4 regions of the Rhodovulum sulfidophilum DSM 1374 genome follow, and region 2 is predicted to be linked to each of the others. Evidence: riboswitches for the same ligand, from Rfam matches in the RefSeq annotation. Region 2 holds a riboswitch; each other region holds the start of a gene.
The links. A riboswitch is a leader RNA that binds a small molecule or an ion and turns the genes downstream of it on or off. The one in region 2 is predicted to bind cobalamin.
Positions count from the first base shown of each region.

Region 1: it holds a riboswitch for cobalamin, as region 2 does, so the genes downstream of both, A6W98_RS09935 (DUF4198 domain-containing protein) here and A6W98_RS07810 (ribonucleoside triphosphate reductase) in region 2, are expected to answer to the same signal.
Region 3: it holds a riboswitch for cobalamin, as region 2 does, so the genes downstream of both, nrdH (glutaredoxin-like protein NrdH) here and A6W98_RS07810 (ribonucleoside triphosphate reductase) in region 2, are expected to answer to the same signal.
Region 4: it holds a riboswitch for cobalamin, as region 2 does, so the genes downstream of both, A6W98_RS19565 (5-methyltetrahydropteroyltriglutamate--homocysteine S-methyltransferase) here and A6W98_RS07810 (ribonucleoside triphosphate reductase) in region 2, are expected to answer to the same signal.

Region 1 is NZ_CP015418.1:2,097,963-2,100,154, reverse strand. It holds gene cbiM (cobalt transporter CbiM) at 1-403, opposite strand, end outside; gene A6W98_RS09935 (DUF4198 domain-containing protein) at 414-1,208, opposite strand; cobalamin riboswitch at 1,349-1,563, opposite strand; gene cobO (cob(I)yrinic acid a,c-diamide adenosyltransferase) at 1,741-2,192, shown strand, end outside.
Region 2 is NZ_CP015418.1:1,644,060-1,646,251, forward strand. It holds partial or broken gene A6W98_RS07810 (ribonucleoside triphosphate reductase) at 1-1,018, opposite strand, end outside; cobalamin riboswitch at 1,111-1,304, opposite strand; gene dgt (dGTP triphosphohydrolase) at 1,533-2,192, shown strand, end outside.
Region 3 is NZ_CP015418.1:67,957-70,148, reverse strand. It holds gene A6W98_RS00290 (aromatic ring-hydroxylating oxygenase subunit alpha) at 1-389, opposite strand, end outside; cobalamin riboswitch at 503-700, opposite strand; cobalamin riboswitch at 818-1,005, shown strand; gene nrdH (glutaredoxin-like protein NrdH) at 1,113-1,334, shown strand; gene nrdI (class Ib ribonucleoside-diphosphate reductase assembly flavoprotein NrdI) at 1,340-1,750, shown strand; gene nrdE (class 1b ribonucleoside-diphosphate reductase subunit alpha) at 1,735-2,192, shown strand, end outside.
Region 4 is NZ_CP015419.1:98,525-100,716, forward strand. It holds gene A6W98_RS19560 (Fur family transcriptional regulator) at 143-568, shown strand; cobalamin riboswitch at 663-860, shown strand; gene A6W98_RS19565 (5-methyltetrahydropteroyltriglutamate--homocysteine S-methyltransferase) at 991-2,124, shown strand.

The DNA of each region.
Region 1 (2,192 bases), 450 kb from region 2:
CGCCCCAGATCGCGGCGATGCGCGGGCTGCCGGTCGCGATCCCGTGGCGGCAGATGTAATGCACGATCACCGCGGGCAAGGCGATGTCGAGCGTATTGACCCCCAAGACCGTCAGCCCGCCGAAGCCGAAGAAGACGGCCTGCAGCAGAAGCCCCACGAACAGCGCCGGAAAGGCGGCCCAGCCGAGCACCAGCCCGGCCAGACCGTTCAGGATCAGGTGCACCGAGGACGGGCCGATGGGCACATGGATCAGCGAGGCCACGAAGAAGCTGGCCGAGAGCATCCCGGCAGCGGGGATCTTTTCCAGCGTCAGGTCGCGCAGGCCGCGCGCCAGGCCCCCCGCAGCCAGCACCGCGCCGCCGATCACAACGGGCGCCGCCAGCGCCCCGTCCACGATATGCATGGGTCCGTCCCTATTTCAGATCGAAGGCGCGGATCCAGAGGACCGCATCCTGGCTGAGCTCCTTGCCCTCGTATTCGGTATCGGGCCCGACCCCCAGCGCGGCAAAGCCCCAATAGCCCGCCTTCGGCACGCCGAAGGTGAAATAGCCGTTCTCGTCGGAAACCGCGACGATCGCGCCGCCCGGCATCGGCCCGGCAATGGCGGGTTTGGGCGCATCCGTCTCCATGTCGGGCTCGGCCGCCATGTATTCGATCTCGATCTCGGCGCCCGCGACCGGCGCCCCCTCCGACAGCACCCGCCCGGTGAAGGTCGAGCCCGCGATCACGTTATAGGGTTTGACCAGCGGCAGGATCTCGGCCTTGAGCCCCTGCGGGCCGTCCCAGTCGGTCGGCATCTGGCCGCGGTTCACATAGGTCTTGGTGATCTGCTGGATGAAGATGTCCTCGGACTCTTCGTAATAGGGGGCAGGCACCGTCACCAGAACGTAATCGCCCATCCGCTTGACCGGCAGGCTGCCATCCCAGGCCACCGCCTCGTTCAGCGGGCCGTGAAAGACCGTCTGGCTGAGCGTCGGTTTGAGATCGATCCGCTCGCCGCGATGGATGGCGTAGAATTCCAGCGGCTCGCCCATATCCATGACCGGGCCGCTTTCCTGCGGATGCCAGAAGATCAGCTTGACCGGCACATCGCCGGGCGCGTCGATGAGGCTTTCCTCGGTATAGGCCAGCTGGAAATGCGCCGCCGCAACCCCGGGAACGAGGGTCAGGGCGAGCGCGGCGGTCACGAGATTGCCGTGGAAGATCAAGGTCGTTGCCTTTCAACATGGGCGGCCGGACAGGCCGCGGGTGAAAGGACGAACGGGATGAGAGGCTCGGAAGCGGCCGGATTGCGGCCGATCCGGGCCAGACGCGCACCCCGGCGTCCGGTGGAAACCGCCCCCATGCGGGGGGAGGCGGGCGGCCGGCAGGTCTCCTGGCTCGCGGGTCGTCGCTTGGCTGGCCTTCCCGGGGGACATCCCCAGTGGCACTCTCAGCCGCGCTCGCCGCTTACAGTTGCGGGGGCAGCCGCGGAATAGCGCGTCCTTCAGGACGGGCGCACCGCGTTCCCTTTTCACGTCCGGGCCATCGGGGCCCGGGCGAACCGGTCACGGATCCGTCATCGCAAGCGCCGCCCGCCTTGTCAATCCGGCCACTCCTGCGCCCGGCCGCCGCAGCGCCGCCCGGGCGCAGGTCCGTTACGTCACGACCCCGATCCGTATGGGGGCCGTGGTTCGGATTTGACGCCCGCCCTGCGCCGCCCTAGCTCCGCCGGGACATCCAAAGCGAGGGAAAGAGCCCATGACCGCCCGCGACCCCGTCTCCGACGACGATGCCCGCCACGCCGCCAAGATGGCCAAGAAGAAGGCCGCCCGCGACAAGATCATGGCCGGCAAGAGCGACGAGAAGGGGCTGATCCTGGTGCATACCGGCACCGGCAAGGGCAAGTCCTCCTCGGGCTTCGGGATGATCCTGCGCTGCATCGCCCACCAGATGCCCTGCGCCGTCGTCCAGTTCGTCAAGGGTGCCTGGGATACCGGCGAGCGGCGGCTGCTGACCTCGCATTTCGGCGATCTCTGCCAGTTCCACGCCATGGGCGAGGGCTTCACCTGGGAAACCCAGGACCGCGCCCGCGACATCGCCGCCGCCGAAAAGGGCTGGGAGAAGGCGAAGGAGCTGATCCGCGACCCCGAGATCCGGATGGTGCTGCTGGACGAGATCAACATCGCGCTGCGCTACGGCTATCTCGACCC
Region 2 (2,192 bases):
TGTAGGTCGGGATCGGGAAGGTGAAGACCCGACCCTTGGCATCGCCCGCGGTCATCACCTCCATATAGGCGCGGTTGATCATGTCCATCTCGGACTGCAACGCGCCATAGGCGAAATCGGCCTCGCGCCCGCCGATCACCGGCACCTGGTCCTTCAGGTCATCCGGGCAGGTCCAGTCGAAGGTCAGGTTGGTGAAGGGCGTCTGGGTGCCCCAGCGCGAGGGCACGTTGAGATTGTAGATGAATTCCTGCATCGCCTGACGGACGGCGGCGTAATCCAGCCCGTCGATCCGCACATAGGGCGCCAGATAGGTGTCGAACGAGCTGAAAGCCTGGGCGCCCGCCCATTCGTTCTGCAGAGTGCCGAGGAAATTGACGATCTGGCCGAGCGCGCTGGTCAGGTGCATCGGCGGACCGGATTCGATGCTGCCGGGCACCCCGTTCAGCCCCTCGCGCAACAGCGTCCTCAGCGACCAGCCCGCGCAATAGCCCGCGAACATGTCGAGATCGTGGATATGGATGTCGCCGTCGCGATGCGCCTGGCCGACTTCCGGCGGGTAGATATGGCTCAGCCAGTAATTCGCCGTCACCTTGCCCGAGGTGTTCAGGATCATGCCGCCCAGCGAATAGCCCTGATTGGCATTGGCATTCACCCGCCAGTCCGAGCGGTCGAGATATTCGTTGATCGAGCTTTCGACATCGACCAGCACCTGCCGGTCCTCGCGCAGCCGCGCATGCTGGGCGCGATAGACGGCGTAGGCGCGCACCGTCGCGATCCGGTTGGCGCCGATCAGGGCCTGTTCGACGGCATCCTGGATTTCCTCGATATCGGGCGTGCCATCCGCGTGGCGGAAGCTCAGCACCCGCACCACCTGGGCGGTGAGATGGGCGGCCTCCTCGGCGCCGAATTCGCCGGTGGCCTCGCCCGCACGGGCGATGGCCCGGGCGATCCGGCCGGCGTCGAAGGGAACGATCTGGCCGTCGCGGTTGGCGACGGAACGGGGCGAGGGGGCGGTCATGGCGGTTCGCTTTCGGTTCTGGTCAGGGGCGGCACGCAGGGAGGCACGCGGACCCGCCGGTCCGACGCACGCACCCGAGCCCACCGCTCGCGGTCGTTCGGTCCGCTCTGGCAGGTCTCCTGACTTCGCGGCTCGGACGCCCTGGCCCTCCTTCCCGGCGTCTTGCGCCAGTGGATCAAGGGGCCGCGGCTTGCCGCTGACAGTTGCGGGGGCAGTGCCGGACTCTCACCGGCTTCCCTCTTCGCCCACGGCGCAAACCGCGGGAACCAAAGCAACAGTATATTGATGTTTGCGGGGGCGTATTGTCAACATGTAGCGGGTGCGACCTTCGCGCACCCCCCGGGCCCTGTCATCGGGCCGGGTCACTGACAGTCGCGCGGCAATGCGGGATACGGGTCTCTTTGCCGGGGTCCTCGCACCGCCATCCCGGCTCTGGTGGGCGGGGTAGGCGATCGGCGCTGTCGCCGCAAGCTGAAGCCGCTATGCTGGCGCCGATCTGCCGGAGGGGAAAGCGATGGAACATATGGAATGGCAAGGGCTTCTGACGAAGGCTCGGCACGAGCAGCGCGAGCCTGCCCCGGATGAGGCCGAAACGCGCGCGGCGCGCGATAGGCGGCGTCCGGCGTTTCTGGCCGATCTCGACCGGGTGATCTTCTCGCAGCCGTTCCGGCGCCTGGCCAACAAGACCCAGGTGCATCCGCTTTACGAGAACGACCACCTGCATCACCGGATGATCCACAGCCTCGAGACCAGCAGCGTGGGCCGCTCGCTTGGGTTCGAGGTCGGGCAGGCGCTGGCCGCGAAGAGCATCCTGCTCGACGGCGCCGGGCACGACCTGTCCTATATCCTGCAGGCGGCCTGTGCCGCCCATGACATCGGCAACCCGCCCTTCGGCCATGCGGGCGAGGATGCGATTTCGGAATGGTTCGAGATGCGAAAGCCCTTCGGTGCGGATCTGAGTGAGGGCCAGCGCCGCGAGTTCGAGCATTTCGAGGGCAATGCCCAGGGCTTTCGGATCCTGACCCGGCTGGAGATGTCCCGGCGCGAGGGCGGCATGCGGCTGACCCACGCTGTTTTGGGGGCCTTCACGAAGTATCCCTGTCTCGCGCGCGACGGCGCGCTGGGTAAGGCGGCGCCCTATATCGGACGCAAGAAGTTCGGCGCCTTCGAGGCC
Region 3 (2,192 bases), 1.6 Mb from region 2:
GCCGAGGCGTCGAAATCGGGGCCCATGTCCCGCGCCCAGAGGAGCCGGCCGTCAAGCTCGTAGGTCCATTGGTGATAGGGGCAGACGAGCTTCGGCAGGTTGCCCTTCGCGCCCTTGCAGATGATCGAGCCGCGATGGCGGCAGGAATTGTGGAAGGCGCGGATCGTCCCGTCCTGACCGCGCACGAGGATCACGCGGTAGGCGCCAACCTTGTGCGTGACGAAAGATCCCGGCTTTTCAAGCTCGCAGGCCGGGATCGCGAAGAGCCAGTCGCGATACCAGATGGTCTCCAGATCCGCCTCGAAAATGGCGGGATCGGTGTAGAAGGGCCGCTCGAGCGCATAGCCCGGTTTGCGTTCGGCCAGAAGACGCGGAAGATCGTGTTTCATCTGCGGTGTTCCTGCCCGCGCCCCGCGGGTCGAATGCTGGGGCGGAGGACGGGCAGTGCCGGGAGGGATGGCGTCCGGCCACCCCCACACGGGCGTCTGCACCGCCACCCGCGGTTGACGTCTCATGCAAGGCTGGTTTCCGGACTTCGGGCATGGCCTTCTGGCCAGGCATGACGCCTTCCCGGAGCATGTCGCCCCAGTGGTTTTCGCCATGCCCTTCGCGCCGTTACCGTTGCGGGGGCAGTGCCGGAATTGCACCGGCTTCCCAATTCTCCGCTGTCACCAGCGGCACCTTGCCCTTTCTGTTTACCAAGCCGGCCTCCCGCAGCTTACACGAAAACGACTTCGTCGAGCTGGAAAGCGCCACGCCCAAGGGCGTTCTTTGGCGAAACCAATACCTATATATTGACACCAATCGTCGCAGCCCCTCAATATGCAGATGCTTTGGTGCCCGCGACTCGCGTCAAGGGCCAAGAGGGAAGCCGGTGCAAATCCGGCACTGCCCCCGCAACTGTAAGCGGCGAGCGACGCTGACACGCCACTGGGATGCGTCCCGGGAAGGCCGGCCGAGCAACGACCCGCAAGCCAGGAAACCTGCCAGAGCGCAAAAGATGACGACCGAAGGCGGAGGGCCTCGGGGCGCACATGCGAGATTGGCAGACGACACCATTCGTCACGCCAGGCTGTGTCCCTTGCCTGAAGAACAATGAAAGGGGACCAGCAATGTCCATCATCGTCTATTCCAAGCCGGCCTGCGTGCAATGTACGGCCACCACCCGCGCGCTCGAGGCCCGCGGCCTTCCCTACGAGCTGATCGACCTGACCGAGGACGACAAGGCTTTCGCCCATGTCTCGGAACTGGGCTACCGGCAGTTGCCGGTCGTGGTCGCGGGCAAGGATCACTGGGCGGGCTTCCGTCCCGACCTGATCGGCCGGCTGGCCTGAGCGCCATGGCGGGGCTCGTCTATTTTTCCTCACGCTCGGGCAACACGGCGCGCTTCGTCGAGCGGCTGGGCCTGCCTGCGGTGCGGATCCCGATCTCGGGCGACGATCTGCCCCGCCCCGATACGCCCTTCGCGCTGATCTGCCCGACCTATGCCGATGGCGAAGGGCGCGGCGCGGTGCCGAAACAGGTAATCCGCTTTCTCAACGACCCCGCACGGCGCGCGCTCCTGCGGGGCGTGATCGCCAGCGGCAACCGCAATTTCGGCACCACCTATGCGCTGTCCGGCGAGGTCATCTCGCGCAAGTGCAGGGTGCCGGTGCTCTACCGTTTCGAGCTTGCCGGCACCGATACCGATATCGCCCGCGTTCGCGATGGGTTGGACAAATTCTGGGAGATGGAATGCTTGACCGTGTAACCGACGCAAAACCGGCAAAGCCCGACAGCACGCTCGACTACCACGCGCTGAACGCGATGTTGAACCTCTATGACGAGGACGGGACCATCCGTTTCGAGGCCGACCGCATGGCCGCGCGGCAGTATTTCCTGCAGCACGTCAACCGGAACACGGTCTTCTTCCACTCGCTCGACGAGAAGCTCGGCTATCTCGTGGACGAGGGGTATTACGAGGCCGACGTGCTTGACCAGTATCCGCGCGCCTTCCTGCATCGGATCTGGGACGCGGCCTATGCCAGGAAGTTCCGCTTTCCGACCTTCCTCGGGGCCTTCAAATACTACACCAGCTACACGCTGAAGACCCGCGACGGGCAGCGCTACCTCGAGCGCTACGAGGACCGCGTGGTCATGGTCGCGCTCGCGCTCGCCCGCGGCGACGAGGCGCTGGCCATGTCCTTCATGGA
Region 4 (2,192 bases), on a different replicon from region 2:
CCTCTCGGGCCGTCGGACAAGACAGGGCAGGCTGTCGTCAAGACGGATGACCTTGACAGGCGTTCGTGCTATGGGATCGCTTCAGCCCGACCGGCCCGCTCCGATGTCGGGCACGCGACATCACGGACGGAGCGGACGCCCCATGACCAAAGCCAATCACGAGTCCCTGCTCGACATCTGTCGGCGGCACGGTCTGCGCATCACCGGGCAACGCCGGGTCATCCTCGAGGTGCTGGACGCGTCCGGGGATCATCCCGATGTCGAGGAACTGCACCGCCGGGTTGCCGCCATCGAGCCGGGGATCAACATCGCCACCGTCTACCGGACGATGAACAAGCTTGCCGAGAAGGGGCTGATCGAACGCCACATGTTCGAGGACGGACGCCTGCGCTACGAACCCGCGCCCGAACAGCATCACGACCATTTCATCAATCTCGAGACCGGCGAGGTGGTCGAATTCAGGTCCGACGAGATCGAGCGGCTTCAGGAAGAGATCGCCCGCAAGCACGGCTTCGAGATCGTCAGCCACAAGCTGGAACTCTATGTCAGGGCGCGCAAACCCCGCTGACCGGGCGGTCGCAGGGGCCGACCCTGCAGCTACCTCATTATTATCATGAAAACTTCTGACAGCGGGACGCATTGACAGTCGCGCGCCGCTCTCGCATCTCTGGCGCCGTTCAGGTGCCGGATCGATGTCCGGTTAAAAGGGAATCCGGGAAGGCCCGTCGGCCGGATCCGGAACTGCCCCCGCAACTGTAGGCGGACAGCCTGCCCGACATGCCACTGGCCGATCGCGCCGGGAAGGCCGGGCAAGGCGCTCATCCGCGAGTCAGGAAACCTGCCTGAACCGATCACCTGTTCCGGCCGCGTGGGGCGTGTCGGGAGCGGCTTTCCGCAAGGGTGGCACCGCCGCTCCGCGACGCGCGTCGTGGGGTTTCGTTTCCAGTTCCGGCGCGCGCCGAGCGCGGGCCGTTCGAAAGGCATGTCACGATGACGACCGAAGATACCTCCTCCTCCCTCCGCCCTGCGCTTCCCCGGGCAGATCATGTCGGCTCGCTGTTGCGTCCGCAGGCGATTGCCGGGGCCAGGATGCAGGGCCTGAAAGGCGCCGAGCTCCGCGCCGTCGAGGACCGCGAAATCGCCGCCCTGGTCGCGATGCAGAAGGAGGCCGGGCTCCGGGTCTTCACCGATGGCGAGGCTCGCCGCCAGTTCTGGCATTACGATTTCATGGGGATGCTGACCGGGCTGGACATGAAGCCCTCGACCCGCAGCCTGCCGTTCCAGACAAAGCACAAGACCCCGCCCATCGAGGCGCATCTGACCGGGCCGCTGAATTTCCCCGCCGATCACCCGATGCTGCGGCATTTCACCTATGTCAGGGATCTGGTGGCGCCGGGCGAGGGCATCGCCAAGATCTCGATCCCCGGCCCGTCGGCCTGCCATTACCGGATGGTTCCCGAGAATATCGAGCACAAGCCCTATCTGGATCAGGAGCTGATGTTCCATGACATCGCCGCGACCTACCGCAAGGCGGTGCACGCCTTCTACAAGGCCGGTTGCCGCTATCTGCAGCTGGACGACATCTTCTTCGCCTATCTCGGCGACGAGAAACAGCGCGAGGAGCGCCGCGCCATGGGCCAGGATCCCGACGAGCTGGTACGCAAATATGCCTGGATGCTGGAAGAGGCGATCAAGGATCGCCCGGCCGACATGGTGATCGGGATGCATATGTGCCGCGGCAATTTCCGGTCGTCGCATGTGGCCGAAGGCGGCTATCACGGCGCGGCCGATGCGATCTTCAACACCACCTCGGTCGACATCTACCTGATGGAATACGACACCGAGCGCGCCGGGGGGCTGGAACCTCTGGCCAGTCTGCCGAAGGGCCGCAAGCGGGTCATGCCCGGCTTCATCACCACCAAGACCGGCAAGCTGGAATCGCTGGACTGGATCAGGGCGAAATATGACGAGGCATCGAAATATGTCGATATCGACCAGCTCGGGGTCGCGCCCCAATGCGGGTTCGCCTCGACCGAGCACGGCAACGAGATCACCGAGGACGACCAGAAGCGCAAGCTGGAACTGGTGGTGAAGACCGCAGAGGCGATCTGGGGCGAAAGCTGAGGCAAGAGGCTGGCGGGGCGGCGCGTGAAGGCCCGTCCCGCCGCTCCCGGACCGGAGACAGGCCCCGT